One region of the Stenotrophomonas sp. 364 genome, then DNA from elsewhere that is predicted to be linked to it. Evidence: riboswitches for the same ligand, from Rfam matches in the RefSeq annotation. Region 1 holds a riboswitch; the other holds the start of a gene.
The links. Region 1 has a riboswitch for thiamine pyrophosphate ahead of thiC (phosphomethylpyrimidine synthase ThiC). Riboswitches for the same ligand answer to the same signal wherever they lie in the genome.

Region 1 (15,587 bases):
GCACCGAACAGCGCAGGCGCATGGCCTGCAGGTTGTAGTACTCGCCCTCGCAGAAGGTGTCGCCGCATATGTCATCGAAGCCGCGCACCAGCGCCTGTTCCAGCGCACGGAAACGCGCCCCACCCTGGCCCGGGCCGGGATAATCCCGCGCGTCCACGTAGCGGGCCGCCGACACCGCGCGCTCCGGCTGCCGGGTCTGCTGGAGGCAGTCGCCCACCGCCTCGCCGATGGACAGCGCCGCACCGGGCAGCACGACATCCAGCGCGTCGGCGCGTTCCAGAGACGCATGGAAGGCCTCCACCGCCACCCCCGTGCCCAGCGGCAAGGGGCAGTCCCAGCGCCGGTTGTCCGACAGGACCATGCCGGTGTCTGCCGCTATCTGCAATTTGCTGGCAATGAACAGCCAGTTGCAGGCGTGTACCTGCCCGCTGGCCGCGTTGACCGAGCAGCGCAACTGCAGTGCGCGCAGGTTGCTGTAATCACCCTCGCAGAGGGTATCGGCGCAGACCGCGTCGAAGCGGCGCGCCAAGTGGGATTCCAGGGTGTAGAAGCGGTCCCAGTTGGCCTCGTTGCGGGGGAAATCCACCAGGTCGACGAACGGCTGGGCAAGCAGCGGGGCGCTGGGCAGCCAGGCCAGCAGGGCGAACAGGCGCAGCAACGGCCGAAAACGTGGGTACATGGCCAGACTCCAACGGAAGGAGAACCAGCGTGGCCTGGCCCGGAGCACGGGCCCATCCGGCAAGGCCGCGCCGGGCCGTGGGGAAACCCTCCATGGGGCCGTGGTCCCGCCCCCGCTGCACGCGGCCCGGCAAAGGCATAAAATGGGGGGCTATCCGCCTACATCCCCCTCTCGGAGTACACCCATGGGTCTGGAACTCGTCTCGCCCGGCAAGAACCCGCCGGAAGAAATCAACGTCATCATCGAGATCCCGAAGGATTCCGAGCCGGTGAAGTACGAAGTGGACAAGGAAACCGGCGCGATCTTCGTCGACCGCATCCTGTCCACCCCGATGCGCTACCCGTGCAACTACGGCTACGTGCCGAGCACCCTGTGCGGCGACGGCGACCCGGCCGACGTGCTGGTGGTGCTGCCGCTGCCGCTGATCCCCGGTTCGGTGGTGCGTTGCCGTCCGGTCGGCGTGCTCAAGATGAGCGATGAGGCCGGCAGCGACGAGAAGATCCTGGCCGTGCCGATCTCCAAGGTGTTCAGCGGCTACGCCCACGTGGAAGACATCGAGCAGGTGTCCAGCCACTGGCTGGAGCGCATCGGCCACTTCTTCGAGCATTACAAGGACCTGGAAAAGGGCAAGTGGGTCAAGCTTGACGGCTGGGCCGGCGCTGCCGAAGCCAAGCAGATCCTGATCGAAGCGCACCAGCGTTACCTCAGCAACAACGGCTGAGGCTGAACGGCATCGCTTCGGCGCTGGCCGCCGAAGCGATGGACATCACGTTTTTTGACTGCGGCACATCACTATTTGTGCCGGATTGGGTACATTGCGTCTTCACACCGTCCACGGTGCGTTTCACCGTGGTCAGCCAGGGGACTTGTCGTGCGCATTCTGCTTGTTGGGGACCAGGCCAGCCTGTCGGCTGAACTGATGGATTTCATTGCCGATCTTGGGGAAGAGTGGCAGCCGCTGACGGCCTCCGATGGCCAGTCGGCCATGAGCATCGTCGCCGCCGGTCCGGTGGACGCGGTCATCGCCTGCCCTACCCTGCCCGATCTCACGGCCACCACGCTGCTGGGGCAGATCCGCACCCTGCGCCCGGAGACCATCCGGATCGCACTGGTGGATGCCGACCATGGCAACCGCCCGCCGCCGGCGCGCCTGATCGGGGTGGCCCACCGCTTCCTGCCGATGCCGCTGGCCCCGGAAGTTCTGCTGGAAGCGCTGACCAGCCTGGAAGAACTGCGCGAGCTGCTCGATAGCGCGCATCTGCGCAGCGCGATCGGCCGCATCGAAAAGCTGCCCTCGCCGCCGCATCTGTACCTGAGCCTGACCCAGGCGCTGGAACACGACGACGACACCAACACCGCCGACGTCTCCAAGCTGGTATCTGCGGACCCGGCCATTGCGGCCAAGGTGCTGCAGTTGTCCAACTCGGCATTCTTCAACAGCGGCCGCACCATTTCCGACCTGCGCACCGCGGTAACGCGGCTGGGCCTGTCGACCCTGCGCGACCTGGTGCTGGCCAGCGAAGTGTTCTCCGCCTCGGCGTTGTCCGGTGCCGAACGCAATTCGCTGCAGCAGCGCGCGTTGCTGGCCTCGCGGCTGGCGGCCAAGCTGCTGCCCGATTCCAGCGCCGAGCTGGGTGCGACCGCGGCCCTGCTGGCCGACATCGGGCTGCTGCTGCCGGGCGTGCGCAACGAGCGCGTTGCCCCGACCGACGCAGCCGATGAACGCCCCGGCCATGCCGAGGCCGGCGCCTACCTGCTGGGCCTGTGGGGCCTGCCGATGCCGATCATCGAGGCGGTGGCGTTCCACCTGCAGCCGCAGAAGTCCAACACGCGCAGCTTCTGGGTAACCGGTGCGGTGCACGTGGCATTGGCCCTGATCAACGGGGACCCGGTGGATGAGGAGTACCTGCAGCGTGCCGGCGTGCTGCACAAGCTGCCGCAGTGGCGGGACCACGCCAATGGCCTGATGGGTCTGGTGGCTGCAGAAGCCTGAGGCCACCGCCCCACGCCCTGACGCGGGGCAGTAGCGCAACGGAAAAGCCGGCCAGTGGCCGGCTTTTTTGTGGTTCTTCGCCCCTCTGCGGGCAGGCAGAAACGTGCATTGGCGCTTTCCAGGCGCTGTCGGTGGGTCGGGCGCTGGGCCCCATGCCCTTGGAGGCGAAATAAAGGAGGAGGTGGCGGCCGCAGGCCGGCACCGGGGGACATTCGCCGGAAAGGGCATGGGGCCCAGCGCCCGACCCGCCGACAAAGCAAAAAAGCCTGGCTTCCCCTGCTTGCCGCAAGCCGAGCCCCGTAGCAGCCGGTAGGCCCCTGGGCAAAATCAAGGAGGAGGCCGCGCCTGCGGCCGGGGGACATTTGCACCAGGGGCCTACCGGCTGCTACGGGGCCCTCACGCTCGCGACCGCCCCAATCGGAGACGCCAGCCGATCCAAACGGCTTCTGCGCACACACGGCCACCCGCGCACCGTCGTGCTCACGCTGCGACGCCCTTGCAACAAGATGCTTTCCTCAGATGGGAGCAGACCTCTTTGTGGCCGCAGCATCGATACCTGGGAGGGTAGAACGCCCAGGCCCCCGCACAAACAAAAGAGGGCGGACCTTGCGGTCCGCCCTCCTTTTTTACTGCTACAGAGCTTCGATGGATCAGAAGCGCTGGGTGTACTTCATGTACAGGAAGCGACCGATATCGAAACCGCCGTAGTTGGCGAAGCTCGAGTTCGGTGCCGAGTACATCAGCGGACCCTTGTGGTCGAACACGTTGTTCGCACCGACGGCGATGGTGGCATCCCAGGGCGCCTTCCAGTTGATCTGCAGATCGTGGAAGGTGTTGGAGCCGGTGTGACGCAGCGGCGCGCTTTCGCCATTGGCGAAGTGGTCCGGGGCATCGCACCAACGGTCGTCGACGCAGTCTTCCTTCATGCCCGAGTAGTAACGGGCGGTGTAGGTCGCACCGAAGTTGCCCAGTTCCCAGTTCACGCCCACGTTGGAACGCACGCGGAACAGACCTGCCTCGCTGACGCGACCGATGATGATGTTGTCACCATCGGAGTTCTGGCCGGCTTCGTCGTACTTGGACAGGTAGCTGGTCTGCCAGTCGATGCTGAACTGACCGATCGCCAGTTCCGGCAGACGGTACTTGACGCCCAGGTCGTAGCCTTCGGTCTTCATCGAGCCGAGGTTGGCCAGGCCGTAGGTCAGCGCGCTGATGTGACCATCGGCAGCACGGGTCACGCCTTCGCAGCGTGCCGAGTTGCCCAGGACGTAGCAGTCACGCAGGATGCGGTCGACGCTGTCCTCGATGATCATGTCCTTGATCTCGTAGCGGTACCAATCCAGCGAGATGTCCAGACCCTGCACCCAGCGCGGGCTCCACACCAGACCAACGGTCTTGCTGGTGGAGGTTTCCGGCTTCAGCTCAGCGTTGGAGCCGCTGATGAACTGGTCCGGGGTCGCGCACGGCCAGGTCTTGCACGGCTGGCCGCCCTGGGCCTGCTGCACGTAGTCAGCCGGTGCGCCGCCGCTGAGGCAGGCGGCATTGCCGGCAACGCTGCCCGCAACGCCCACGGCGCACGGATCGGTGTAACGCTCGAAGCTGGCGTCGCGGCCGCCGTACAGGTCGCTGATGCTCGGGGCACGGAAGCCTTCAGCATAGGTACCACGGACCAGCAGCTCGTCGATCGGGCGCCACACCAGGCCGAACTTGGAGTTGATGGTGTCGCCGAAGTTGCTGTAGTCCGAGTAACGGCTGGCAACGTTGAAGCTCAGTTCCTTGGCGAAGGCCATATCGGCCAGCACCGGGATGTTCAGCTCGACGTAGAACTCGTTGAGGCTGTAATCACCCGAGGTGGTGGTCGAGGCAAGGCCGGTGCTCTGGCCCGACTGGCGGAAGGCGTCCGGCACGAAGCGGCCGTCTTCCTTGCGGTGCTCGTAGCCCATCGCAATGCCCAGCTCGCCGGCCGGCAGGTCGACTATCGACCCGGACAGGTTGGCGGTGTAGCTGGTGGTCTTGGTGATGCCGGTGTCGGTGAAGGTCGGGAACAGGAAGCTCTGCAGGTCCGGATCCGCCAACGAACCCTGGCCAGCCACGCCGTACGGCAGCAGCGGGTTCCACGGGCGGCAAGCGCTCAGCGGGGTCGGGTTGGCCGCGGTACCACACTGGGCCACACCGTTGCTGTTGATGAACGACGGGCCCAGCGCCTGACGGGACGCGATCAGGCTCATGTCGCCGTGACCGGTCTTGGTGACTTCGTTACGGTTCCACAGGGCGCCAGCGTCCCAGTCCCAGGTCTTGCCGGCCAGCTCGAAGAAGCCGCTGACGGTCGGGGCAAAGCGCAGGGTCTTCATGTCGCTGGTGGTGGTGCGCGGCACTTCCCACAGACGACGACGGAACTGCAGGTCCTGGCCAACCGGGTTGAACGCGCTCGAACCGGACAGCGGGGTGTTGATCGCGGCCGACTGCGACTGATACGGGTAGCCCGCGATCTGCTGGTCGGTGGTGCGCTGGTTGTACAGCAGGTCGGCGTTGAACGTGATCGAATCGGTCAGGTCGTAGTTGCCGTTGACGTAGACCGACTTACGCTCGATGCCGGTCGACGCCATCATCTGCTGGTTGGCGTTGGAGAACTCGCCCGGGGTCAGCTCGTGGTAGTCGTTCGGGTTGTTCGGGTTGCCGCCCGGATTGAGCGTCTGCCAGATCGCATCCTTGCCTTCGCACTTGCCGAACAGCTTCGGGTTGCACCAGGTGCTGTTCTGGCTGATCGGGCTCCACTCTTCAGCGGTCGAGTTCGGGCCACGGCCGCCATCACGGCTGAACCAGCGGTCCTTTGCCCAGACCGGATCCTGCTTGGAGTATTCGGCCGACAGAGTCACGCCGCCGCGCTCGCCTTCCGAGCCCAGGGTCAGCGAATAGGTGGTGCCTTCGCCGTCGCCTTCGCCGTACTGGCCGTAGTAGACGCTGGCTTCAGCGCCGTCGAAGCGCTTGCGGGTGATCACGTTGACCACGCCGGCGATGGCGTCCGAACCGTAGATGGACGAGGCGCCGTCCTTCAGCACTTCGATACGCTCAACGGCCGACATCGGGATCTGGCTCAGATCCTGGTAGCCGCCGGTGGTGGCGCCCAGACGCTTGCCGTTCATCAGCACCAGCGTACGGGTGGCGCCGAGGTTGCGCAGGTCGACGTAGTAGCCGCCGACGTTTTCGCCGGACGACAGGGCGTCCGAACGCGAAATGGCCGGAGCACCGGCCGAGGTCAGGTTCTGCAGGACGTCGGCCACCGAGGTGTAGCCCTGCTTTTCCAGGTTCTCACGGCTCAGCGTCAGGATCGGCTGCTGGGTCTCCATGTTGGCGCCACGAATGCGCGAACCGGTGACTTCAATGCGATCCAGGTCGGTCGCGCCCTTTGCTTCCTGTGCGGAAGCAAAGGTCGGCGACAGCGCGAGCGCAATGCCGGCGGGCAGAAGGCCCAGCCGCACTGCAGGAGTACGAAAATTCATTTATCTCTCCGAGGTACGTTAGTAGCGTGTTAAACCGCCTCGGAAAGTTACGATTGCGTTGCGGTTAATTATTTGCGGGAAGCAACCGATGGCTTTGCCGACTTTGGCGGGAGCATTCCACCGGCCTCGCGAAAGCCTGACGCAGACTGCCCGTAACGTGCCCGAAATGCCCTTGCAAAGCTGCAGCAGTTGTCAAATCCACTCGCAGCGGCGACTTCGCCGATCATCATGTCGGTATCACGCAGCAGGTCGGCCGCGCGTTCCAGCCGCAGGCGTGCCGACAGCGACTGCGGGCTTTCTTCATACAGGCTCTGGAAGGTCTTGGACAAGTACCAGCTGGAGAAGTTGGTCAGCTCGGCCAGTTCGCCGATGCGCACCACGCGGTGGCTGTTGCCTTCCAGGTACAGGCGCGCACGCTGCATGCGACCGAACACCTGGCGCTTGCGCACGCGCGAACGGCCCGGGCAGCGCTGCACGCCGGTGGCCAGCACGCGCTGCAGCGAAGCCAGGTGCAGCAGCACCGGGCGCAATGCCTGCGCCGGCTGGCCACTGGCCAGTGCATCGCGCCACAGGCGCAAGGCCACGCGGACTTCGGCGCGGCTCATGCTGCCGCGGCCGGCATACAGGCTGCAGTCGTCCAGCTCGCCCAATGCGCGCAATGCGTCCGGGGTGAGGCTCAGGCCAATGCACAGGCCATCGCGGCCGGCCTGGATCATCGGCTTGGATTCCTTCTCGAAGGCGATCCACTCGCGCTGGCGCAGGCGGAAGCGACCTTCCTTGGATTCCACCCACGCACTGCCACGCAGCTGCATCCACACGGTGAAGGTGGCGCCGGCGGTCTGCAGGCTGCCGAGCCGGGCCACGCCCAGGCAGGTGGGCAGCGGACCGTCGTCGACGATCTTGTCCAGGGAAAGCGATTGGCCGCGATCGGCCAGGGAAAGCTGACGCATGACTGCACACCGTGTTTGCCGTTGTGGGGCAAACGTTTTGCCAAATCAGGCGGCCCGGGTCAGGAAAGTCCTACGAGATTCATCCGAATTCGACACGAGGCCGATACGAAGGAAGTACGAAGACTATTTTCCCTTCAAAAACAGGGCGTTGGAAACGGCCGAGAAGACCGGCACTGGCGCCTCGGGGAGTGGCATCACGCCGATGTCGGCACCGTCGGCCACCGCCAGCGCCACGTACAGCGCGCTGCCATCGGGGTGCGCACTGAAGCCGTTGCCTGCACTGAGCCGATCCACGTCCAGGCAGTGTTCGGTGCGGGTGGCACCGGCGTTGATGCGCGAAAACAGCGTGGCGCATTCGGCATCGTTGGACAGGTAGTCCACGCTGCCATCGCGGGCCACCGTCCAGGTCCGGTAGCGCCAGCGCGATGGCCGATCGTCGCTGACCTGCTGGATGCTGCCGGTGTTGAGCTGCGCATCCACCGACCACAGCCCACCGGCCGACAACCGGGTGAACAGCACCCGCTGCGCGCTGCGGTCGAAGCGCGCCTGCGACACCCCTTCGATACTGGCCAGCAGCCGCCATGGCGACTGCCGACGATCGAACAGGGACAGCCGCAGCCGCTCGCGCGCGTCGCGATCCACCACCAGCACGTGGTCGCTGTCGCTGCCGTACAGGGCCTGCAACGGCTGGGCGACCGGCACCGGCAATGCCACCACCTGCTCATCGCGCGGTGACACTTCATAGATCACCGGGTTGGCCTGCGCATCGCGTCCGGATACCAGCAGGTGCGTGCTGTCAGGGGACCAGTCCGCCGCCTGCCGCGTTTCCGGCCGCAGCCCCTCCACCGGGCGCAGCGAATCGGGCCGGGTCAGGTCGGCCCACCACAGGCCGTAGTTGCCGGACCGGTCGGAGGTGAACACCAGTTGCCGGCCGTCGGGCGCGAGCATCGGCTGACCATCGCGGCCGTTGGAGGGGAACAGGCGTTGCGGTTGCCCCGGCTGGCCATTCTTGAGCGGCACCCGGAACAGCCCGAACTGCGCCTTACGGTGCACGAAGGCCAGCATCTCGTTGTGCCGCGACACCGCCGGCGACTGCGCATCGTCGATACCGACGTCGCGCAGCGTGCGGTTCTGCGTATCCAGTTCGTACAGGCGTGATTCGCTGTCTACGCGACGGCCGAACACGATGTGGCGGCTGTCGCTGCGCCAGGCCCAGCCGCGGATCTCGGCCGAGTCGGCGGTGAGCTGTTCGGGGACGCCGCCGCCCGCCGGAAGCCGCCACAGGTCGCCGATCTGCGGGTTGCGCACGAACACGATCCAGCGCCCATCGGGCGAGTAGCGCGGCGCGTAATCAAAGCTGTCTTCGGCTACCTGGTAGGCCAGCGGGGTCCAACGGCCACTGGCGATATCCAGCACGCGGATGCCACGGTGGGCATGCGCGCCGGCCAGCGAGCCGAAGACCAGGCCGCGCCCGTCCGGGGTCCAGTCGAAGCTGAGCAGTTCGGTGCCGTCGCAGCGGGTGACGTGGCGCACCGCGCCGCCGGTGGCGCTGGCGATCAGCACCTCGCAGCTGGCGTTCGGACCGAACCGCGCGAACGCGATGTCACGCCCGTTGGGCGACCAGTTGGGGAAGCGGTCGGAATAGCCGTCCGGCGTCTCGGCGAGCAGCCGCGCCGGCGCGTTGCCCGAGGTCTGCACCTTCACCGTGCTGCCTGCGCGGGCGCTGCTGTCGGCCTCGTAGGCGACCTGCGAACCGTCCGGGGACAGCGTGGGATAGGTTTCGAACCCGGCGGTGGCGGTGATCAACCGGTACGGCCGCTGCGGGCTGCCGACCACCCGGCTGCCATCCTCCAGCACGCCGCTGGCAGCCTGCCCGGACGGCGGGCGCTGCAGCAGCATCGCCGCCATCACCAGCAACGCCACCAGCATGGCCAGCCCCACCGCCAACAGTACGTAGCGACGGATGCGCCGCCAGCGGCCGCGCATCGACACCGGTGCCGGGCCTGTTGCAGGGGAAGCCGACGCAGGTGCTACCGCGATGGCGGCGGGCGCCACGCCCGGATCGGCGGGGACCGGCGCAACGGATTCGTCGGCCAGCATGCGCACCGGCACCAGCAGGCGGTAGCCGGTCTTGGCGATGGTTTCGATGTACGCGGTGCCGTCGCCGTCGTCGCTGGCAAACGCCTTGCGCAGCTGGGTGACCGCCTGGGTAAGCACATCATTGGTCGGCAGCGTGTCGGGCCACACCTCAGCGAACAGTTCGTCGCGGGTGACCACTGCACCGGGGGAACGCAGCAACGCTTTCAGTACACCCAGCGCCTTCGGGGTAAGCCGGCGCACGCGACGCGCACCGGGCACCGTGACCTCGCGCGAGGACAACGTGACGGTGCAGCTGCCGATACGCACGACATCGGCCGAAGGAGGCTCACTAATGTTGCTGATCATTCCAGTGGTACGAAGGACTGCAGAACAACAGGAACGCAGCATTCATCGCAACCGACACCGATCGAACGAACCGCCAGATTCCGCACATGCCATCAGCGCAAACCGTAAAACAACTGAAGCGCGCGAATACTAGCCTATGCCGGTTAACCGCGCCTGTGCGTGCGGCCAACATCAGGCTCTCTCTCGCCGACGAATTCACATAAATCGCGTCAACATTCGCGCCTTCGGGCGCGAATTTTTTATCTGCGATTCAGCTTTGTCCACGCTTGAGGATGGTCAGTCCGACCAGTCGCGAGACCACCAAAGCCACGTACATCACGCCTGCAAACTGCTCCAGCATGACGAGTGCGCGGGCCTGCGGATGCACCGGCACCACGTCGCTCAACCCCACCCCGGACAGCAAGCTGAAGCTGAGATAAAGAAGCTCCATCCAGGTGCGCAATTCGCTCTCGCTGGTCGCCAGGAAACTGCCGGGGTACCACTGCTGGCAGACGGAGAAGGCGAACGCGAATGCCCAGGCCAACAGGGTGAACGTTGCCCCGGCCGCGAACAGCTCGTCGCGGGTGACCTTGTGGTCCTGGAGCATGTAGGCGGTCAGGCTGCCGGCGGTATAGAAATACAGCAGGCATTCCAGCAACTGGGCGGTGGTAGTGAGCCCGGGCCGGTCGAGCAGTGCCCCGGCGATGGAGAACACCACCGCCGGGATGGCCAGCAGCAGCGCCAACCACATGCCCAACGGGCTGCGCCGCACCACCCACAGGGCCAGGCCGAGCACGGCAATGCCGAACGCACCGAACACCGCGCGGCTGGCCCCGGCCTCGTCCATCGCCGGGTACAGCAGCACGCCCAGCAACTGCACGGCCAGCAACCACGCCGACGGATGCCGCCGTGCGATGGCCAGCCACTTGGTGGTACGTGCGATTGCCATGCCAGTTCCCTTCCCTGCCCCGTTTCGCCGCCGAGCTTAGCGCGCTTGCCACCCGTGTCGCATGAGCATGCCGGGGCGACGGCGCGCCACCCCGGCGCCGGCCTCATTCCTGCCGGTACACCTGCGCGCCGAGGTCGCGGAACTGCGCCGACTTGTCGGCCATGCCCTCCTTGATCGCATCCTGCTCGGACAGGCCATGCGCGGCCGCGTAGTCGCGCACGTCCTGGGTGATCTTCATCGAGCAGAAATGCGGGCCACACATGGAACAGAAGTGGGCCAGCTTGTGCGCGTCCTTGGGCAGGGTTTCATCGTGGAATTCCTTGGCCTTCTCCGGATCCAGCCCGAGGTGGAACTGGTCTTCCCAGCGGAACTCGAAGCGCGCCTTGCTCAGTGCGTTGTCGCGCACCTGCGCGCCGGGATGGCCTTTGGCCAGGTCCGAAGCATGCGCGGCGATGCGGTAGGCCATGATGCCGTCGCGCACGTCCTGGCGGTTGGGCAGGCCCAGGTGTTCCTTCGGGGTGACGTAGCAGAGCATCGCGGTGCCATACCAGCCGATCATGGCGGCACCGATCGCGCTGGTGATGTGGTCGTAGCCCGGCGCAATGTCGGTGGTGAGCGGCCCCAGCGTGTAGAACGGCGCTTCGCCGCATTCGCGCAGCTGCTTGTCCATGTTCTCCTTGATCAGCTGCATGGGCACGTGGCCCGGGCCTTCGATCATGGTCTGCACGTCGTGCTTCCAGGCGATTTTGGTCAACTCGCCGAGGGTTTCCAGTTCACCGAACTGCGCGGCGTCATTGGCATCGGCGATGCAGCCGGGGCGCAGGCCATCGCCGAGCGAGAAGGTCACGTCATAGGCCTTCATGATCTCGCAGATGTCCTCGAAGTGCGTGTAGAGGAAGTTCTCCTTGTGGTGGGCCAGGCACCACTTGGCCAGGATGCTGCCACCGCGCGAGACGATGCCGGTCACGCGCCTGGCGGTCAGCGGCACGTAGCGCAGCAGCACGCCGGCGTGGATGGTGAAGTAGTCCACGCCCTGCTCGGCCTGTTCGATCAGGGTGTCGCGGAAGATCTCCCAGGTGAGTTCCTCGGCGCGGCCATCCACCTTCTCTAGCGCCTGGTAGATCGGCACGGTGCCAATTGCCACCGGCGAGTTGCGCAGGATCCACTCGCGGGTTTCGTGGATGTGCTTGCCGGTGGAGAGGTCCATTACCGTGTCGCCGCCCCAGCGGATCGCCCACACCAGTTTTTCCACTTCCTCGGCGATGCCCGAGGACACCGCGCTGTTGCCGATGTTGGCGTTGATCTTGGTCAGGAAGTTGCGGCCGATGATCATCGGCTCGCTTTCCGGGTGGTTGATGTTGTTGGGCAGTACCGCGCGGCCGCGGGCGATCTCGTCGCGCACGAATTCCGGCGTGATCCGCGCCGGGATGGACGCGCCGAAGGATTGGCCGGGATGCTGCCTGAGCAGCGCGGCATCGCCGATGGCCTCGATGCGCTGGTTCTCGCGGATGGCCACGAATTCCATTTCCGGAGTGATGATGCCGCGCCGTGCGTAGTGCATCTGGGTGACGTTGGCGCCGGCCACCGCACGTCGTGGCTGCAGCCGCGACGGAAAACGCACCGCGTCCAGGCGCGCGTCGGTTTCGCGCGCCCGCCCGAAGCTGGAGCTCAGGCCGTGCAGCAGTTCGGTGTCGCCCCGCTCGGCCACCCAGCCGGCCCGCAACGGCGGCAGGCCGCAGGAGAGGTCGATGCGCGCATCCGGGTCGGTATACGGGCCGGAGGTGTCGTACACGGTGACCGGCGCGTTCTCTTCCCCACCAAACAGGGTCGGCGTGCGGGTCAGCACGATCTCGCGCATGGGCACTTGCAGGTCGCTGCGCGAGCCGGGCACGTGGATCTTGCGCGAACCGGGAATCGGTCGGGTAACCGAGTCGGACAATTGCTGGGCCTGCTGCTGCAGGGAGGAAAGCGCTGCGTTCATGACTTCGTCCTGGATCGGGTTCCGCCCAGGAATAGGCGGAACGGACGAAGCGGCGGCGCACGCCGGACGCAACACGGGCGGTCTTCGGGCGGGGCAGCCCTACGGCGCAGTGCGTCAGCATTGCGAAGCATCCCTACGCCGGTATCAACCGGATCAGGTTCGAAGGGACTGTCTCAACCGTGGCCACTGGGCCGCGGTACCCCCGCTTCGGGGCGAATTAGACCACAACCCGGACGTGATTGCCGCGCCCGTCGATGGAGCGCCGCAGAGGGCGGCCTGCACGTGAAAAAAGCGCTGATCTGCCATCCGATAGAATGCTGCGGCGCGGAACGACCGCCTTGCCGGACCGCCGTGGCGTTCCGCAACGGCATCGACCGGCTTGAATCGCCCCAGCCGCCGCCCTGGCAGCGCGGGAAACGGCAGGCACTCGCTCGCCCCCTTTGTACGGAGAAACTCCTCCATGGTGTTTCGCATATCCATCGCACTGATCGTCGCATTGGTGCTGATCGCCGGCCTCGCGCCCGGCCCCTTCAACGACGTGATCCAGAGTGGCCTGGCCCACATCATCCGCAGCACCGGCTGGCTGTACCTGCTGGTGGTGTTCATCACGCTGTCGTTCCTGATGTACCTGGCGTTCGGGCGACTGGGCTCGCTGCGCATCGGCGGTGAAGATGCCGAGCCGGATTTTTCCAACGCCAGCTGGATGTCGATGCTGTTCGCTGCCGGCATGGGCATCGGCCTGGTGTTCTGGGGCGCGGCCGAGCCGATCTCGCATTTCGTCAAGCCACCGGAAGGGCTGGCGCCGCAGAGCATGGAAGCGGCCCGTGCGTCGATGCGCTACGCGTTCTTCCACTGGGGCCTGCATCCGTGGGCCATCTATGCGCTGATCGGGCTGGCGATGGCGTGGTTCCAGTTCAACCGCAACGGCCGCGGGCTCATCAGCGACCTGCTGCAGCCGGTGATCGGTGCGCATCACCGTGGCTGGATGGGCACGGTGGTGAACGTGGCGGCGGTGGTGGCCACCGCGATCGGCGTGGCCACCACGCTGGGCTTCGGTACGATCCAGATCGCGGCGGGCCTGCATCGCGTGTTCGGCATCCGTGATTCGATTCCGGTGCAGCTGACCATCATCGCGGTGGCGTTCGTGCTGTACATGGCGTCGACCGCCAGTGGGGTGAACCGCGGCATCAAGTGGCTGTCCAACTTCAACCTGGCGCTGGCGGCGGTACTGCTGGCGCTGGTGATGGTGCTGGGGCCGACCGGTTTCATCTTCGATACGTTCACCACCACCATCGGGTCCTACCTCAATTCGCTGGTGACGATGAGCCTGCGCATGTCGCCGTTCTCGGGCAGTACGTGGGTGGCCGACTGGACGATCTTCTACTGGGCGTGGTGGATCGCGTGGGCGCCGTTCGTGGGTTCGTTCATTGCGCGGGTGTCGCGCGGGCGCAGCATCCGCGAGTTCGTGCTGGGCGTGGTGATCGCACCGAGCGTGCTGGGCTTCCTGTGGTTCTCGGTGTTCGGCGGCACGGCGCTGTGGTCGCAGATCTTCGGCCACGTGGATCTGGCCCAGGCGCTGGGCAATGGCTATGAGACGGTGCTGTTCACGATGTTCGACAGCCTGCCGATGCCGATGGTGTTGTCGGTGATCGCGCTGGTGCTGTTGACGATCTTCTTCGTGACCTCGGCCGACTCGGCGGTGCTGGTGTTGGCTACGATGTCCACCGAGGAGGCGGGCGATCCGCCGCTGGCACGGCGCATGGTGTGGGGCGTGGCGATCGCGCTGATTGCCGGCGTGTTGCTGCTGGCCGGTGGGCTGACCGCGCTGCAGGGCATGATCACGATTGCAGCCTTGCCGTTCGCGCTGTTGATGCTGCTGGTGATGTGGTCGCTGTACCGGGTGCTGGACATGGAGTACGCATTGCAGCGCCGGCGGACGCAGCGGGCTCGCCGGATGATGGACGCGTGGATCGAGCGGGAGATCGCCGCGCAGGAAGAGACGCGGGATGAGGCGGCGCGGGCGCCGTAGTTTGCCTCTGCCATGATGCCCCGGTTGGGTCGGGGTGGATGGGCGTGCGGGACACGCCGTAAACCCCGCTTCGCGGTCCGGCCCAGCCGCTGGCGGCTGTGCGTTCGACCGCATGCGAGGCAGTGCCTCGCAAGCAATGCGCTCTCACCCCTGGGGGCTCGTGGGCGCCATCCATGGCGCCCAACGGTCCCGCACGCCCATCCACCCCGCCCCTGGACACATGGCGGGCGGTGTGGGGAGAGCAGCCGACCAACGGTCGGCTCTACCGTTGGTCCGCCAATTGCATAGCGGGGCGGCGTTGTCGCCGATCATTGCCGCGCGTTGCGCGGCCAGCCGACCAACGGTCGGCTCCACCCCGGGTTAATAGCCTGCGGCCTGGCCGTCTTTGCGGCTCTCCGAGGCGCCGTAGTACACACCGGTGTCCGGGTCGCGCAGGATGGCCTGGTAGCCGCCGTAGGGACCGTCGGCGAAGGTGACGCGGTGGCCCTTGCGCATCAGCGCGCGCACCGTTTCGTACGGGAAGCCGGTTTCCAGGTTGACCTCGCCACCGTCGCTCATCGCCGTGGCCTGCCCGGTCGGCTCGGTCGAGCCTTCGTGCTGGATGCGCGGCGCATCGCCGGCTTCCTGCAGGTTCATGCCGAAGTCGACCATGTTCATCACGATCTGCGCGTGGCCCTGCGGCTGCATCGCCCCGCCCATTACCCCGAAGCTCATCCAGGGCTTGCCGTCCTTGGTCACGAAGCCGGGAATGATGGTCTGGAACGGGCGCTTGCCCGGCGCGTAGCCGTTCGGGTGGTCCTTCTGCAGGACGAACATCTCGCCGCGGTCCTGCAGGATGAAGCCCAGCCCCGGGGGGGCCATGCCACTGCCCATGCCGCGGTAGTTGGACTGGATCAGCGACACCATCATCCCGTCCGCGTCGGCCACGGTCATGTAGATCGTGTCGCCTTCCTGCAGCTGTCTGGGGGTGCCCGGCTGCACTTCGCGCAGGGCCTTGTCCATCGAGATCAACGCGCGCCGCTGTGCCGCGTAGTCCTTCGAGACCAGCCGGTCCACCGGCGCCGGGTGGAACGCCGGATCGG
Region 2 (15,587 bases), 1.1 Mb from region 1:
CCTGCGCCAGCGCGCGATCGAAGCCGGCCGCGAACTGTCCGTCTGCATCCTGGAAAAGGGCTCCGAGCCGGGCGCACACATCCTGTCCGGCGCCATCATGGACCCGCGCGCGCTGACCGAACTGTTCCCGGACTGGGCCGAGCGCGGCGCACCGCTGAAGCAGAAGGTCACCCGCGACGAGTTCCTGTTCCTCAGCGAAACCGGTGCGCGCGGCACCCCGCATGCGCTGCTGCCCGAGTGCTTCCATAACGATGGCAACTACATCGTCAGCCTGGGCGAGGTCACCCGCTGGCTGGCCCAGCAGGCCGAGGCGCTGGAGGTATCGATCTTCCCCGGCTTCCCCGCCGCCGAGGTGCTGTACACCGCCGACGGCGCGGTGATGGGCGTGGCCACCGGCGACATGGGCATCGAGAAGAACGGCCAGCCCGGCCCGAACTTCGAGCGCGGCATGGAACTGCATGCCAAGTACACGATCTTCGCCGAAGGTTCGCGTGGCCATCTCGGCCGCCAGCTGATCGCCCGCTACCAGCTCGATGCCGGCAAGGACCCGCAGGCCTACGGCATCGGCATCAAGGAGCTGTGGCAGATCGACCCGGCCAAGCATGAGCCGGGCCTGGTGGTGCACGCCGCCGGCTGGCCCCTGGACAACGACACCTACGGCGGCGCGTTCCTGTACCACGCCGACGGCGGCAAGGTATCGATCGGCTACGTGGTCGGCCTGGATTACAAGAACCCGTGGCTGAGCCCGTTCGAGGAGTTCCAGCGCTTCAAGACCCACCCGTCGATCCGCACGCACCTGGAAGGCGGCAAGCGCATCGGTTATGGCGCCCGCGCGATCACCGCCGGCGGCCTGATGTCGCTGCCCAAGACGGTGTTCCCCGGTGGCGCGCTGGTCGGCTGCGAAGCCGGCTACCTCAACGTCAGCCGGATCAAGGGCAGCCACGCCGCGATCAAGACCGGCATGCTGGCCGCCGACGCCGCCTTCGATGCGCTGGCCGCCGACCGCCAGCACGACGAACTGAGCGCCTACCCGGCCGCGTTCGAGAGCAGCTGGCTGCATGACGAGCTCAAGCAGTCCAAGAACTTCAAGCAGTGGTTCAAGAAGGGTCAGACCATGGCCACGCTGATGACCGGCATCGAACAGTGGCTGCTGCCCAAGCTGGGCATCCGCAACCCGCCGTGGACGCTGCGCCACAGCACGCCGGACCATGCCTGCCTGGAACCGGCCGACAAGCACGCCAAGATCGTCTATCCCAAGCCCGATGGCGTGCTCACCTTCGACCGGCTCAGCTCGGTGTTCCTGAGCAGCACCAACCACGCCGAAGACCAGCCCAGCCACCTCACGCTGAAGGACGCCAGCGTGCCGGTGCAGGTCAACCTGGCCGAATATGCCGGCCCGGAAGCGCGTTACTGCCCCGCCGGCGTCTACGAATTCGTGGGTGCGCAGGGCAGCGAACAGCTGCAGATCAACGCGCAGAACTGCGTGCACTGCAAGACCTGCGACATCAAGGATCCCACCCAGAACATCGTGTGGGTGACCCCGCAGGGCGGTGGCGGCCCGAACTACACCGGGATGTAGGGCACCCGGCCTGCGACCCTGCGTCGCAGGCTGTAGCCGCGCGGCCGGCGCTGGCTATCATCTGCGCTCGCCCCAACCGGACGATTCCGATGAAGCCGCTGCTGCGCCTGTGCTGTGTTGTTGTTGCCTGCCTGGGGCTGGCCGCCTGCGCGCGCGCGCCGCAGACGCCCGAACAACTGCACCAGCAGCAGTTGCAGCGCGCGTTCGCGATCTGCGCCGGCTGCCACACCGTCGCCCCCGGGGGCGTACACCGGTTCGGCCCCAACCTGCACGGGGTGATCGGGCGGCGTGCCGGCAGCTTGGGCGATTACCCCTATTCCAACGCGATGCGCCAGGCCGACATCACCTGGAACGAGACGACCCTGGATGCGTTCCTGCGCGCCCCGTACAGCGTGGTGCCCGGTTCGCGCATGCTCAACGCCACCGCCGATCCGGAACGGCGCAGGCAGGTGATCGAATACCTGCAGCAGGCGCGCTGAGCGACGCGGCGGCCAATCACGCCGATTGCAGCAGCGCCAGATAGCGCCGCAGGTCCTGCTCGAATGCATCCAGCTGTGCGGTGCATGCGTCCGCGCCATCCTCCTGGACATGCCGCATCAGCGCGCGTGCCTGTTCGGCCAGGGTGGTGGCGCCCAGCGTGCCCAGCCCGCCGACGATCCGGTGCAGCACGTCGCCCACCGTCGCGCTGTCCCCTTGGGCGCGGGCCAGCTGGCCGCGCTGCAGGTCATCCTCGGTGGTGCTGAGCATGCTTTGGATCATCACGTCGGCCACGTGCGCCGAGCCGAAACGCTGGGTGATCGCCTCGCGGCTGGGGGCCGCAGGTACCGGGGCGGGAAGTGCCGATGCCGTCGTCGCGTCGACCGGTGCGTCACCGTCGGCCGGCAGCCAGCGCAGGAGCATCTGGCGCAGCGTGGCCAGCGCCACCGGCTTGGCCAACAGGTCGTCCATGCCGGCCTCGCGGCAGCGCTGCAGGTCCTCGGCCAGCGCACTGGCGGTGAGCGCCACCACCGGCACGCGCGGGGTGCCACGTTCGCGCTCGCGTTCGCGCAGCCGCCGGGTCATGGCATAGCCATCCAGCACCGGCATCCGGCAGTCGGTGATCACCAGGTCGAAGGCGGCATCCTCCAGCAGGTCCAGCGCGGCCTGCCCGTGCATGGCCACCTCGTGGGCCAGGCCCAGCTGCTGCAGCCGCCATCGCATCAACGCCTGGTTGGTGGGGTGGTCCTCGACCACCAGAATGCGTCGCCGGCGCAGCGTCTCCGGCAGGGCATCCGCCGCAGGGTCGTTGCCGGTCACTGCGTCGCTCGGTTCGGCGGCCGGCACCACCGGCAGCGGCAGCTGCACCACCACCTCGGTGCCTTCGCCAGGCACGCTGGACAGGTCCAGCTGACCGCCCATCAACGCCACCAGCCGCTGACAGATGCTCAGGCCCAGCCCGGTGCCGCCGTACTGGCGGGAGATGGCCGCGTCGGCCTGGGCGAAGGGTTTGAACAGGCGCTCGCGCTGTTCGTCAGAGATGCCGATTCCGCTGTCGGTCACGGCCAGGCGCAGCCACTGCGCGTCGTCTTCCTCGCGCACCACGGCAAGGGCCATGGACACGCGTCCCTGTTCGGTGAACTTGATGGCGTTGCTGAGCAGGTTGAACACGATCTGGCGCAACCGCATGCCGTCACCCAAGTGCATGGGCGCTACGGCCGGGTCGACCTGCAGCTGCAGTGCCAAGGCCTTGGCCGATGCCTGTGGCGACAGCAGCTGGCGCACATTGTCGAGCAGCCCGCGCAGGCCCACCGGCTGCAGTTCCAGGCGCAGCCCGCCGGCTTCGATGCGCGAATAATCCAGGATGTCATCGAGGATGTGCCGCAGCATCTGCGCGGAGTCCTCGATCACCGCGATGATGCGCCGCTGCTCGCCATCCAGGGACGTGTGCGAGAGCACTTCCACCATGCCCAGCACACCGCTCATGGGCGTGCGGATCTCGTGGCTCATCGTGGCCAGGAAGTCGGCCTTGGCGGCGGCAGCGCGCTCGGCCGCCGCCTTGGCCACGGCCAGCGCATCGGCCTGCGCGCGTGCCTCGGTGACGTCGACCCAATAGCCACTCCACAGCATGGCGCCATCGTCGATGGCATAGGGCAAGGCGCGCGACCGCACCCAGCGCACGTCGCCGTGGGGGCTGGTACGGAACTCCATGTCCAGTGGCGCGAAGTCGCGCGAGGCCTGCTCCAGGGTATGCAGCACACGCTGCCGATCCTGCGGATCGATCTGCGCCATCACGCGGGATTCGTCGGCCATGGCGTCGGCCACAGTCAGCCCGAACAGGGCTTCCATGTCACCGGCGATATACGGGAAGGAGAACCGGCCGCTACTGTCACGCCGGGCCTGGTAGACCGTCGCGGGCAGGTTGTCGGTGACCTCGGCCAGACGCTGCTCCAGACTGCGCCGCATGGCCACTTCACGACGCAGCCGCCAATGCCCCCAGCCGTGCACCACGATGGCGGTGAGCAACACCAGGGCCAGCGGCACGGCCCAGCGCGCGATCGACCGCCAATCCAGTTCATTGCGGTATTCGGCGGCAAGCCAGTCGCTGCGGATCGCTTCGTGTTCGCGCGGCGTCATGCCCACCAGCACGCGATCGAAGGTGGTCGCCAGTGGCGCATATTCACGCCGCACCGCCAGCGACAGCGCGTCGTTGAACCCGGCCGGGGCGGTGACATGCAACTGCGCCGGATAGCGTTCGCGCACGAGCCGGTCGACCATGGCCAGGTTGCCGACATACGCGTCGGCGTCGCCTTCGGCCAGCCGTGCCAGCGCCTGCTCGGCACTGCGGGCCGGCACGATCCGCGCGTTCGGCGCACGCTGCAGCACATAGCCGCGCAGGCGGTCCGGATCGGACAGCAGGATGCTGCGCCCATCCAGGTCATCCAGGCCCAGTACCGCCGGGCTGTCGCTGCCCACCACGATCACGTTGGGCACGGTGATGAAGGGTTGGCTGAACACCCAGTCGCGGCCCAGATAGGCCGAATCATTGGGAACGCCCATGATCACGTCGACCTCGCCCTTGCGTGCCTGCTCGCGCACCTCGAACCAGTCGTAGGCGGGAACGTTCACCAGGTGGGCGCCGACCAGACGCAACTGGCGCAGATAGTCGCCGGCCACGCCACTGGGCTGGCCGCCGCGATCGATGAAGGCCAACGGGACCGCATTGGGCGCGAACCCCATGCGCAGCGAGCGGGCCAACACGCGCTTCTCCGCATTGCCCAGGATCAACCGCGACTGACTGGACCAGGTCAGGGTTGGCAGCCAACGCCGTGCCAGGTCGTCGCGTTCTGCCTGGGAGAGCTGGCCAAGCACGCTGTCCATTGCCTCGGCCAGCGGCTGCTTGGCGTGGGGCACCCCGAAGTGCAGCCGCTCGGGCGGCAAGTCGCTCGGTCGCAGCAGGGTGGCAGGTTCGAGTCCGTGCTTGTGGATCAACGCGCTGGCGACATAGGCATTGCCGATGTAAACGTCGGCATCCTCGCTGTCCACCATCCGCAGCGCGGCCAGCGTATCGTCTGCGTCTATCTGGCGCGCCGACGGAAACCGGGCGCGTACCTGGCTGCTGGTCACAAAGTCGCGCTCGGTCACCACACGCAGACCCTGCAGGTCCGGATCGGTCGAGGTCCGGGTATCGTCCAGTCGGCCGACCACCGCCAGTGGCGCATCGACGTAGCTGCGGGTGTAGACCATGCACAGCGTGCGGTCTGCGGTGAGGGTGATGTTCATCACCACATCCACTTCGCCGCGGCAGGCGGCGTCCAGCACTTCGCTCCAGTCGTTGTACCGGCGCACCTCCACCTGCACGCCGAGCCGTTGTGCGACCAGCGTCATGTAGTCGTAGCCCAACCCCTCCAGCCGACCGCCCCGAATGGACTCGAACGGCGGCCAGCCGCTGTCGTAAAGGCCAAGGATGATGGTAGGGTGCCGACCAAGCCATTCACTCTGGCGCGGCGAAAGCGTCGGGCCGGTGGCGGGTGCATCGGCCCCTGCGGCCAGCATCGGCACGCAGGCCAGGACGATCAGCAGCAGCCAGCGGACAACCGGAGTACGCATGCAATCCCATCTCCGTAGAATGATGTCTCCACCACGGCACAGCCCGTGCGCCATCCGCCCCGGCAACCATACCAGCCCATGACACTTCGCATCATCATTGCCGACGACCACCCGGTGGTCCGGATCGGCACCAAGGCGGTGATCGAATCCAGCGGCGTGGGCGTGGTGGTGGCCGAGGCCAGCAGCGTCGACGAATTGATGGCCGCGCTGACCGCCCAGCCCTGCGATGTGCTGGTGACAGACTACTCGATGCCCGGCAGCCAGCAGGCCGACGGGTTCACCATGATCGGCTTCATCCGGCGCCGCTTTCCCGACCTGCCGGTGCTGATGTTGAGCGTGTCCAACAACCTGGCCATCCTGCGCATGGTGGCCGCCACAGGCGTGCTGGGACTGGTCGACAAGACCTCCTCGATGGAAGAGCTGCCGCTGGCGATCCAGACCGTGCACCGCGGCTTGCCCTATGTGAGCCACACGTTGAAGGAACGCATTGACGCAATCGGCACCAATACCGTCGATGACGTCGGCACCAAACCGCTGTCGCCGCGTGAGATCGAGGTGCTGCGCCTGCTCGGCAGCGGCCAGACGGTGAAGGAGATCGCCCTGCAGCTGCACAAGAGCGTCAGCACGATCAGCCGCCAGAAGGGCGATGCGATGCTCAAGCTGGGCCTGAAGGGCGATGCCGAACTGTTTGATTACCTGCGCGACGGCGAGATCTGACCCCGCGCCGGACCTTGCTGGCCCCTGAGCGGGCGCGGGCACTTTCAGCCTCGCTTCATCCGCATTGCCGCTAGATGAATGCGCAGACCCACCCGGGCCGCGCGGCAATGTTCCGACAATGTTGGAACCCCAGCGTGGCCTGTACCCGACTGGAGAACCGAACATGCTCAACATTTCCGCACTCAGCCTTCGTGGTCTGGCCGTGGCCCTGGCCCTGACGGTCGGTATGGCCGCCGTTGGCGACGCCAGCGCGATGTCCCGCAAGGACAAGCGCACCGTGGTCGGCGCGGTGGTGGGCGGCGTGGCCGGTCACCTGCTCTCCAACGGCGATACCGCCGCCACCGTGGGCGGCGCGGTGGCCGGCGGCGCCATCGGCAACCTGACCACCCGTGACAAGCGCGACCACCGTTACGACCGTGGCTACGACAACCGCCGCTATGACGATCGTCGCCACGACCGCCGCTACGGCTACGACCGTGGCTATGACCGCCGCAACGACCGTGGACGCTGGGAACGCGAACAGCGCGATCGCCGCAACTGGGACCGCCAGCACGGCCGCGGCTGGTAAAACCACCCCAACGCCGTATGCAGCGCCTTCAACGGGCGGGTCGATGACCCGCCCGTTGTGCGTTCGGCTACCCTGTCTTCCCCCACCCCGACGCACGTTGTGTCTGCTCGCCGATGACCCACACCGCCCACCTCGTGCAAGGCCTGGACAACGACGCGGTGGCTGCCGACTGGCCGGCCATCGATGCGCGCGACGTGGCCTGGCTGCGTGGGCGCTACCCGCAGCTGGGCCCGGATGTCGGCGTGGCCTGGCACAGCCCGCGCCCCCTGTCGGCCGCCGCCCTCCTGGAAAGCAGCCGCGGGCGGGTGTTCGTCAAACGCCACCACCACAGCGTGCGCGACGCTGCGTCCCTGGGCGAAGAACACCGCTTCATCGCCCACCTGGCGGCCGCCGGCGTGCCCGTGGTGCAGGTGCTGCGCGATGCCGACGGTGCGACCGCCCCCGAATACGACGGCTGGACCTACGAACTGCACAGCGTGGGCGACGGCCAGGATCTGTACCGCGATGCGCCGTCCTGGACACCGCTGGCCGACCCGGCCGCCGCACGCGAGGCCGGGCGCATGCTGGCCACCCTGCACCAGGCCTCGGCCGGGTATCACGCGCCCCAGCGCAGCACCCACCTGCTGGTCGCACGCGACGACCTGATCCGCGCCGCCGACCCGCTGGCGATGCTGCAGGCCGACCTGGCCCAGCGCCCCGGCCTGGCTGCCTACCTCGCGCGGCAGCGCTGGCAGGACGACCTGCAGCGCGCGGTGCTGCCCTGGCACGCCGGCCTGGCCCGGCGCCTGCACGCCGAGCCACGGCTGTGGGCCCACAACGACTGGCACGTGTCCAACCTGCTCTGGCACACCGGCAGCGATGCCCCGCAGGTGCAGACCGTGTTCGACTTCGGCCTGGCCTCGCCCACCAGCGCGCTGTTCGATCTGGCCACGGCCATCGAGCGCAATGCCATTGCCTGGCTGGCGCTGGAGCAGCAGACCGATGCGGCGCGCATCACCATCGCGCTGGCCCTGGTCGAGGGCTACCGCCAGGTGCTGCCGTTGTCGGCGGCGCGGATGCAGTTGCTGGCCGACCTGCTGCCGGTAGTGCACCTGGACTTTGCACTGTCCGAAGTGGAGTACTTCAACGGCATCACCGCCTCGCCGGCCAACGCGGATGTGGCCTACCACACCTTCCTGCTGGGCCATGCCCTGTGGTTCAAGGGCCGCCACGGCCAGGCCCTGCTCCAGGCACTGCACGCCGCCGCCTGAACCGGGGCGGGCAGGGCGGGGCCTTTTGTGGTGAAATGGGCACCGAAGCGGGGGTGCCTGGGCAAAGCCAGGCTGAGAGAGTCCCTTGGAACCTGATCCGGTTGATACCGGCGTAGGGAGCTTTGTGCAGTGGGCGCAACGACCGGATGGGTCGGTGCGTGCGCGCCGTCGCTTCGTCTCTTCTGGCTGATGACGAATCGAATGAACCGCTGCTATCGCCCTGCCCTGCTTACCGTCGCCCTGTGCGCCGCCCTGCCGCTGCATGCCAGCGACGCCGCCCCGGACGCGCCCGACCGTTCCCCGACCGAGCTTGCCGCCGTCCGCGTGCAGGCCCGCCAGGCGGTGGCCGACACCGTGCAGACCACCAGTTTCGGCAGCGGCGACTGGAAGGACACCCCGGCCGCGTTGACCGTGCTCGACCGCGACCTGCTCGACAGCCGCCAGGTGCGCAGCCTGTCCGAACTGGCCCGCAACGACGCCTCGCTCGGCGACAGCTACGCCCCGGTGGGCTACTACCAGAACATCGCCATCCGCGGCTTCCCGCTGGACACCGGCACCGGCTACCGCTTCAACGGCCTGAGCACCACCGGCGAGCAGCGGCTGGCGCTGGAGAACGTGCAGCAGGTGGAGATCCTGAAGGGCGAAGCCGGCCTTGCCGCCGGCGTGATGGCGCCCGGCGGCATCATCAACTACGTCGGCAAGCGCCCGACCGAGGTCCGCAATGTCACCCTGGGCACCGATTCGGAAGGCTCGCGTTATGCCGCGGTGGATGTCGGCCACTGGCTGACCCCGCGCCTGGGCGTGCGCTTGAACGCAGCGTGGGACGGCAGCGAGTCGTACATCGCACATGCCGACGGCCGCCGCAACTTCTACTCGCTGGCCACCGACTGGCTGATCAGCGACCGCAGCAAGCTGGAAGTGGATGCCAACTACCAGACCAGCTCGCAGCGCTCGGCCTCCGGCTACCAGCTGCTGGGCGCGCGCGAACTACCACGCGGGGTGGACCGCGAGCACATGCTGGGCTACCAGCCGTGGCAGCGGCCGGTGGGCATCGACAGCACCAACATCACCGCCCTGCACACCTACCAGTTCAACGCGCAGTGGCAGTCGCGCGTGTCGGCCGGTTACAGCCGGTCGGTGATCGATGACAACGTGGCCTTCGCCTACGGCTGCTACTACGCCGCGCAGTGTGCCGATGGCAGCGTCCCCGGCAACTACTTCGCGCCCAACGGCGACTACGACATCTACGACTACCGCAGCCCCGACGACACCCGCCGCAACCTGGAAGGGCGCGCCGAACTGCGCGGCAGCTTCAGCACCGGGCGCGTCGACCACGAACTCACTGCCGGCGCGGACCGCTTCGAGCGCACCATCGACAAGCGCCGCAACGTCAACGAGTACGTTGGCACGGCCAACATCCACGACGCGCAGGTGCCGGTGTTCGCGCCGTCGCCGCTGCAGCCCGGCCCCTCGGTGCGCCGCCTGGACAGCGCGCAGACGGCCGTGTTCGCGATGGACCGCATGCAGTTCGGCGATGCCTGGCAGTGGCTGGCCGGTGGCCGCTTCGTGCGCCTGGATGAGCGCGCGTTCGACAAGCGCGGCACCCCCGAGCGCCACAGCACGCTGTCGCGCTTCCTGCCGCAGACCGCGCTGGTCTGGAAGGCGACCGAGCAGGTGAATGTCTATGCCAGCTACGTGCGCGGCATTTCGCTGGGCCAGGAAGCCCCGTTCTGGACGTCCAACGACGGCGCGTTCCTGGCGCCGGTGCTGTCGCGGCAGACCGAAGTGGGCGTCAAGTACGCCGCCGCCGATGCACTGACCCTGGGCGCGGCGCTGTTCCGCACTTCGCAGCCGTTCCAGTACGCCAAGCCGGACGCCAGCGACGCCGGCTACACCTTCGTGGCCGAAGGACAGCAGACCCATACCGGGCTGGAACTGACCGCCAATGGGCGTGTTGCCGACGGCCTGGTGCTCAACGCCAGTGTCAGCGCGCTGCAGGCGCGCGCGCGCAGCAGTGGCACCGCACTGTACGAAGGCCACCAGCTGGTCAACGTGCCCAAGCTGCGCGCCAGCGTGCATGCCGACTACGCGTTGCCGTTCGCCAGCGGGCTGTCGATCACCGGCGGCTGGCGCTACGCCTCGGCCAACGCGGCCACGGTGGACGGCAGCGTGCGCGCACCGGCCTACCACGTGGTCGACCTGGGTCTGCGCTTCAGGCACGCACTGGCCGACCATCCGGTGACCTGGAACCTGTCGGTGGACAACGTGTTCGACCGCTTCTACTGGCGCGATACTGGCAGCACCGCCGGCGACTACTACCTGTTTGCCGGTGCGCCGCGCCAGGCCCGGTTGTCGGTGACGTTCGGGCTATGAGCGCGGCCCTTCTCGAATGGTCGGCGGTGGCCGCCAGCATCCTCGGCGTGTGGTTGATGGCGCGCCGGCACATGCTGGCCTGGCCCGTGGGACTGGTGGCGGTGGCGCTGTATGCGGTGGTGTTCATCGAGGCCCGGCTGTATTCGGACACGCTGCTGCAGGTCGTGTTCGGCGGCTTCCTGCTGTACGGCTGGCTGAGCTGGCGCCGGCACGCGCAGCAGGACGGGGCGATCGTGATCGCGCCGCTGCCGCGCCGGCAGCTGCTGCGCGATCTTGGTCTGGGCGTGGTGTTCGGCATCGCGCTGGGCGCCGCCATGCACACCTGGACCGATGCCGCGCTGCCCTGGCTGGATGCCATGCTCGCCGCGCTGAGCCTGGTGGCGCAGTGGTGGCAGGCACGCCGCCATATCGCCACGTGGTGGCTGTGGATCATCGTCGACGTGGTCTATGTGGGCATGTACCTGGTCAAGTCGCTGGACGTCACCGCCGGGCTGTACCTGGTGTTCGTCGGGCTGGCGGTGATGGGCCTGCGCGCCTGGACGGCAGCAGACGAGGCACCGGGCGCCATGCAGCGCCGCTGACGCGCCTTGCTGGCAGACGCGCCCGGTCGGAGCGCGATCCCGCCTGACAACGCCCCTGCGCCACGCGCCGGCGTAGCCCTCAGTCCAGCAGCAGGCGCATCGGCTCGGTGCCCATGGCCGGGTCGGTGCTGCCCGGCCGGCCGTCTTCCACGCGCCCGGCCAGCCGCTGCGAGGCCCCGGGCTGCTCGACGTGCAGGTCGTACCAGCCGCCACTGGCGGCGGCATCCCAGTGCAGTGCGGTGCGCGCTCCGGGCGCCAGCTGCAGCTGCCGGTCCGGGGCGGCATCGACATAGGCTCCCGGGCGCACGCTGACCGCCAGCGCCACCGAGCCGGGGTTGTGCAGCCACAACTGCAGGCGGTCGCCATCGCGGTCGACACGCGCCTGCAGCGGCGCGGCCGTGCCGGGCTGGCCGCGGTAGTGGCGGTGGAACCCGTTGGGCCCGAGCAGCCACAGGTCGTAGCCACGCCGGTCATCCATGACCCAGCGCGCGTGCTGCGGCATGCCCGGGGCCAGGGTGTAGCGGCGCGGGATCGCCCCCAGCTGCGTGCGGTCGTAGACGTGCAGGACCGCTGCGGCGCCATCGCAGGCCAGGTCGAGGCGGACGTGGTCGTCGTCCAGCGCGATATCGACCTGCGGGCGATACGGCAGCGCGCGCGCCGGGCGCACCCCGGGTTCCTGCTGCGCCGGCTGCAGGCCCTCGGGCAGCACCGGCACGGTACGCCCCGGCAGGGCCGCCGCGCGTGCGGCCACCGCCGCCGTGGCCGGCAACGAGACCACGAAGGGCCGCGTGTCGCGCTGCGAGAAATCGAATGCGCCGGTGAGGTCGCCACACACCGCGCGGCGCCACGGCGACAGCGCCGGCGCGGCCACGCCGAAGCGGCGTTCGATCAGGCGGATCACCGAAGTGTGGTCGTACACCTGCGAGTCGACCCAACCGCCGCGGCTCCACGGCGAGATCACATACAGCGGCACCCGCGGACCCAGCCCGTACGGGCGGCCGCGCAGGTCCGGCGGATCGGCCTTCTCGTTGCCCGGCGACGGATGCTGGTGGTATTCGCCGTCGGTGGACACCGACGATGCACCGGCCCAGCCACCGGCCACCGAGGCATCGCGCGACGGCGGTGCCGGGGGCGGCATGTGGTCGAAGAAGCCGTCGTTCTCGTCGAACATCAGCAGCAGCGCGGTGCGGCTCCACACCGCCGGGTCGGCGGTGAGCGCGTCCAGCACGCGCGCGGTGTAGGCCGCGCCCTGCGCAGGGCTGGAGGGGCCGGGATGTTCGCTGCCGGCGGCATCGGCAATGATGAAGCTGACCTGCGGCAGCTGCCCCTTCAGCACGTCCTCGCGCAGCTGGGCCAGCCCGCGCGTGCTTACCCCGCGCGCGCGCAGCGCCGCATCATGCCCCGGCGCGCCACGCCATGCCTGGCGGAACGACGCGAAGCCGGCCAGCGGGTTGTCGGTGAAGTTGTCGGCCATGTCCTGGTAGATCTGCCAGCGCACGCCGGCCTGCTGCAGGCATTCGACGTAGGTGGTCCAGGTATACGACGCCGGGTGGCCGCCCAGCTCGGGAAAGTTGTCGTGCGAGTTGGCCACGGCCGGGCCGCCCGCGCGGGCGTGCGGGTCGTTGTGGCCGGTCCACAGGAACAGGCGGTTGGGATTGGTCCCGGCCTGCATCGCGCAGTGGTAGGCATCGCACACGGTGAATGCTTCGGCCAGCGCGAACTGGAATGGCATGTCGTCGCGGCGGAAGTAGCCCAGCGCGTGGTCCTGCTTGGCGGCCGGCCAGTGCGCCATGCGCCCGTGGTCCCAGGCGCGCTGCGCGTCGGGCCAGGTGTGCGGCGTGCCTTCCACGCGCATCAGGCCGAACTGCGCAGCGGTGTCCAGCGCGAACGGCGTTATACCGCGCGTGCCGGCCGCATTGGGCTGCAACCACAGCGTACGCGGCGGCTGCCCGGGCGCCAGTGGCGGGGCGGGCGCGACGAATCGGTCGCCGAACCCGCGCACACCGGGCAACGTGCCGAAGTAGTGGTCGAACGACCGGTTCTCCTGCATGAAGACCACGATGTGCTGCACATCCTCCAGGCTGCCGCTGCGTGCATGCGGAGCGATCGCCGCCGCCCGCGCGATGCTGGGCAGCAGCGCGGCCACGCCTGCCGCCAGACCGCCCTGCAGCAGGCGGCGGCGTGTGGGATCGGTCAGTGGCGGCCGTGCTGGACTCACAGGTCGACCCGTACCGAGACGCCCACGGTGCGCGGCGCGCCGATGAAGGCCGAATTGCTGCCATCCACGCCCGCCAGATACTTGCGGTCGGTGAGGTTGCTGACCACCAAGCTGGCGCCCACGCCCTTGAGTTTCGGCGACAGGCTCTGCAGGTCGAAACCGATGTTGGCATTGAACACCGTGGCCGATGGCAGCTTGGCAGTGTTGGACGCATCCAGGTACCGCTCGCCCAGATAGCGCCCGGAAATACCGGCATTCCAGCTGTCGCCCTGCCAGTCGGCCGACACCACCAGCACATGCTTGGGCTGGCCGATCACCTGGGCACCGTCGACGATGCCCAGCTCGGTATCGCGCGCGGCGTTGCCGCTGCCCAGGTACTTGGAGCGGTTGTAGGTGTAGGCCCCGTTGAGGCGCCAGCCGTTGTCCCATCCATAGCCGAGCGCCGCTTCCAGACCGGTGCTTTCCACGCCACCAAAGTTCTCGTAGACCCCATCGGTTTCGTCCAGGTAGTCGATGCCGTCAGCCAGCCGCGCAGGCAGGTAGACGATGCGGTTGTCGAATTTGATGTTGTACAGGGTCAGCGAGCCGGTCAAGGGCCAGCGGCTCACGCGCAGGCCCAGCTCGATGTTGTCGGCGGTTTCCGGTTCGACCCGGGCGAAGCGCTGCGCGTCGGTTTCACCGAGCACACCGGAGGGAATGGCGGCGAAGTTCTGCGAGTACCCGCCAAACAGCTCCAGGCCGTCGACCGGCAGCGTCCAGGTGGCACCGGCCGACAGCAGCGGGTCGGACCTGGAATCCGACCGCACGCTCTCGGCGTTGCCGATCACGCGGTTGCGCTTCTGGTCGACGAAGAACTGCTTGACGCCCACGCGCACACTGAACGGACCGAAGCGCGCTACGTCTTCCACGTAGTACATCTGCTCGCGGGTCTTGTAGCGGTCTTCGAACTGCACCCAGTACGGCTGGTGATCGAAGCCGATGTCGGTGCCCACGTTGAGCAGGCGGTGCCAGTCGCGGCGCACGCTGCGGTCGTACTGCTCCACCCACACACCACCGCGCACGGTGTTGTCCACGCTGCCCAGCGTCTGCGTCCATTCCACGTCGGCGGTGGCACCGGCGCGGTCGTTGTCGTAGTGCGAATGGCGGTAGGACTGCACACCCTGCACGCCGGCGGCGTAGCAGTTGGGGTCGTACTCGGCACTGAAGCCGGCGCGCGGTACACAGCCGGCGCGCATCTGCGCGGCGCTGCCATCGGGATTGACGAAGTAGAACTGGCCCAGCGCGCTGCCGCCGTACACGGTGCTGCCGCCCAGGTATTCCGATTCGGACCGGCCGGCGCCATCGTTGCGCGCCTGCACCAGGTACGGCGGCAGCCAGTCGCCGCGGCCTTCCATCTTGTGCGCGTAGCCGGTCAGCGTGGCCTTGAAGCCGTCGCCACTGTCGAACGCCCCGCGCAGGTAACCGAAGGTGTTTTCACGCAGCGCGCGCGAGCCGGAGCGGAAATTCTGGTCCAGGTAGGGAATGCCGGTGAGCGTGCCGGTGAGGCCGTCGCGGTCCGGGTTGGTCGCAAACGCGGCCGGGGTGACGCTGGTGTACTCCGGTTCGTCGGCGTCGTTGTAGGACGCGTAGCCGCTGAGTGTCCAGCGGTCCAACTCGGTCACGAACTTTGCGGCCAGGTTGTCGTTGCTGACATGGCCGGTGCCGTCGATCCAGTCGTTCACGCGCGCCGAGGACGCGCTCACCCAGGCACGGGTATGCCCACCGAGCAGGCCGGTGTCGTAGCGCACGTAGTACTTGCGCGCGTCGTGGTCGCCACCACCAACCACCATGCGCAGCCGCTGTTCGGCCAGCGGGTCGCTGGTAAGGAAGTTCAGGGTGCCGCCCAGCGCCTCGTTGGACCGCGAGGAAATATCGGCGGTGCCTTGGCTGACTTCCACCGTTTCCAGATCGAGCGTGTCGATGTAGCGGTTGGCCAGCGAGCCGCCACCGTAGCCGGAGCCCCCGTTGGGCAGGCCGTCGATGGTGGTGCCGATCTGCTGCGTGTCACGGTTGGTCACAAAGCCGCGCATGCTGATCTGCGTGCCCCATACCGACGAGCCGGTGGCATCGGCTTCGCTCACCACCACGCCCGGCAGTTCATTGAGCGCGTTGTTGACGCTGCTGATGACCTGCTGGCGGTTGAGGGTTTCCTGGCTCACCGTGGTCTTGGCGTAGC

Region 2: another riboswitch for thiamine pyrophosphate. It lies ahead of GQ674_RS20505 (TonB-dependent siderophore receptor); the one in region 1 lies ahead of thiC (phosphomethylpyrimidine synthase ThiC).

The regions. Positions count from the first base shown of each region.
Region 1 is NZ_CP047135.1:3,469,216-3,484,802, forward strand. It holds gene GQ674_RS21650 (hypothetical protein) at 1-679, opposite strand, end outside; gene ppa (inorganic diphosphatase) at 864-1,400, shown strand; gene GQ674_RS15700 (HDOD domain-containing protein) at 1,551-2,672, shown strand; gene GQ674_RS15705 (TonB-dependent receptor) at 3,323-6,172, opposite strand; gene GQ674_RS15710 (helix-turn-helix transcriptional regulator) at 6,241-7,122, opposite strand; gene GQ674_RS15715 (winged helix-turn-helix domain-containing protein) at 7,246-9,567, opposite strand; gene GQ674_RS15720 (ion channel) at 9,818-10,495, opposite strand; gene thiC (phosphomethylpyrimidine synthase ThiC) at 10,599-12,476, opposite strand; TPP riboswitch at 12,589-12,690, opposite strand; gene GQ674_RS15730 (BCCT family transporter) at 12,937-14,505, shown strand; gene ggt (gamma-glutamyltransferase) at 14,866-15,587, opposite strand, start outside.
Region 2 is NZ_CP047135.1:4,617,235-4,632,821, reverse strand. It holds gene GQ674_RS20535 (electron transfer flavoprotein-ubiquinone oxidoreductase) at 1-1,579, shown strand, start outside; gene GQ674_RS20530 (c-type cytochrome) at 1,669-2,058, shown strand; gene GQ674_RS20525 (transporter substrate-binding domain-containing protein) at 2,075-5,665, opposite strand; gene GQ674_RS20520 (response regulator) at 5,744-6,382, shown strand; gene GQ674_RS20515 (glycine zipper 2TM domain-containing protein) at 6,546-6,950, shown strand; gene GQ674_RS20510 (phosphotransferase) at 7,064-8,200, shown strand; TPP riboswitch at 8,240-8,336, shown strand; gene GQ674_RS20505 (TonB-dependent siderophore receptor) at 8,402-10,573, shown strand; gene pnuC (nicotinamide riboside transporter PnuC) at 10,570-11,154, shown strand; gene GQ674_RS20495 (phospholipase C, phosphocholine-specific) at 11,234-13,351, opposite strand; gene GQ674_RS20490 (TonB-dependent receptor) at 13,369-15,587, opposite strand, start outside.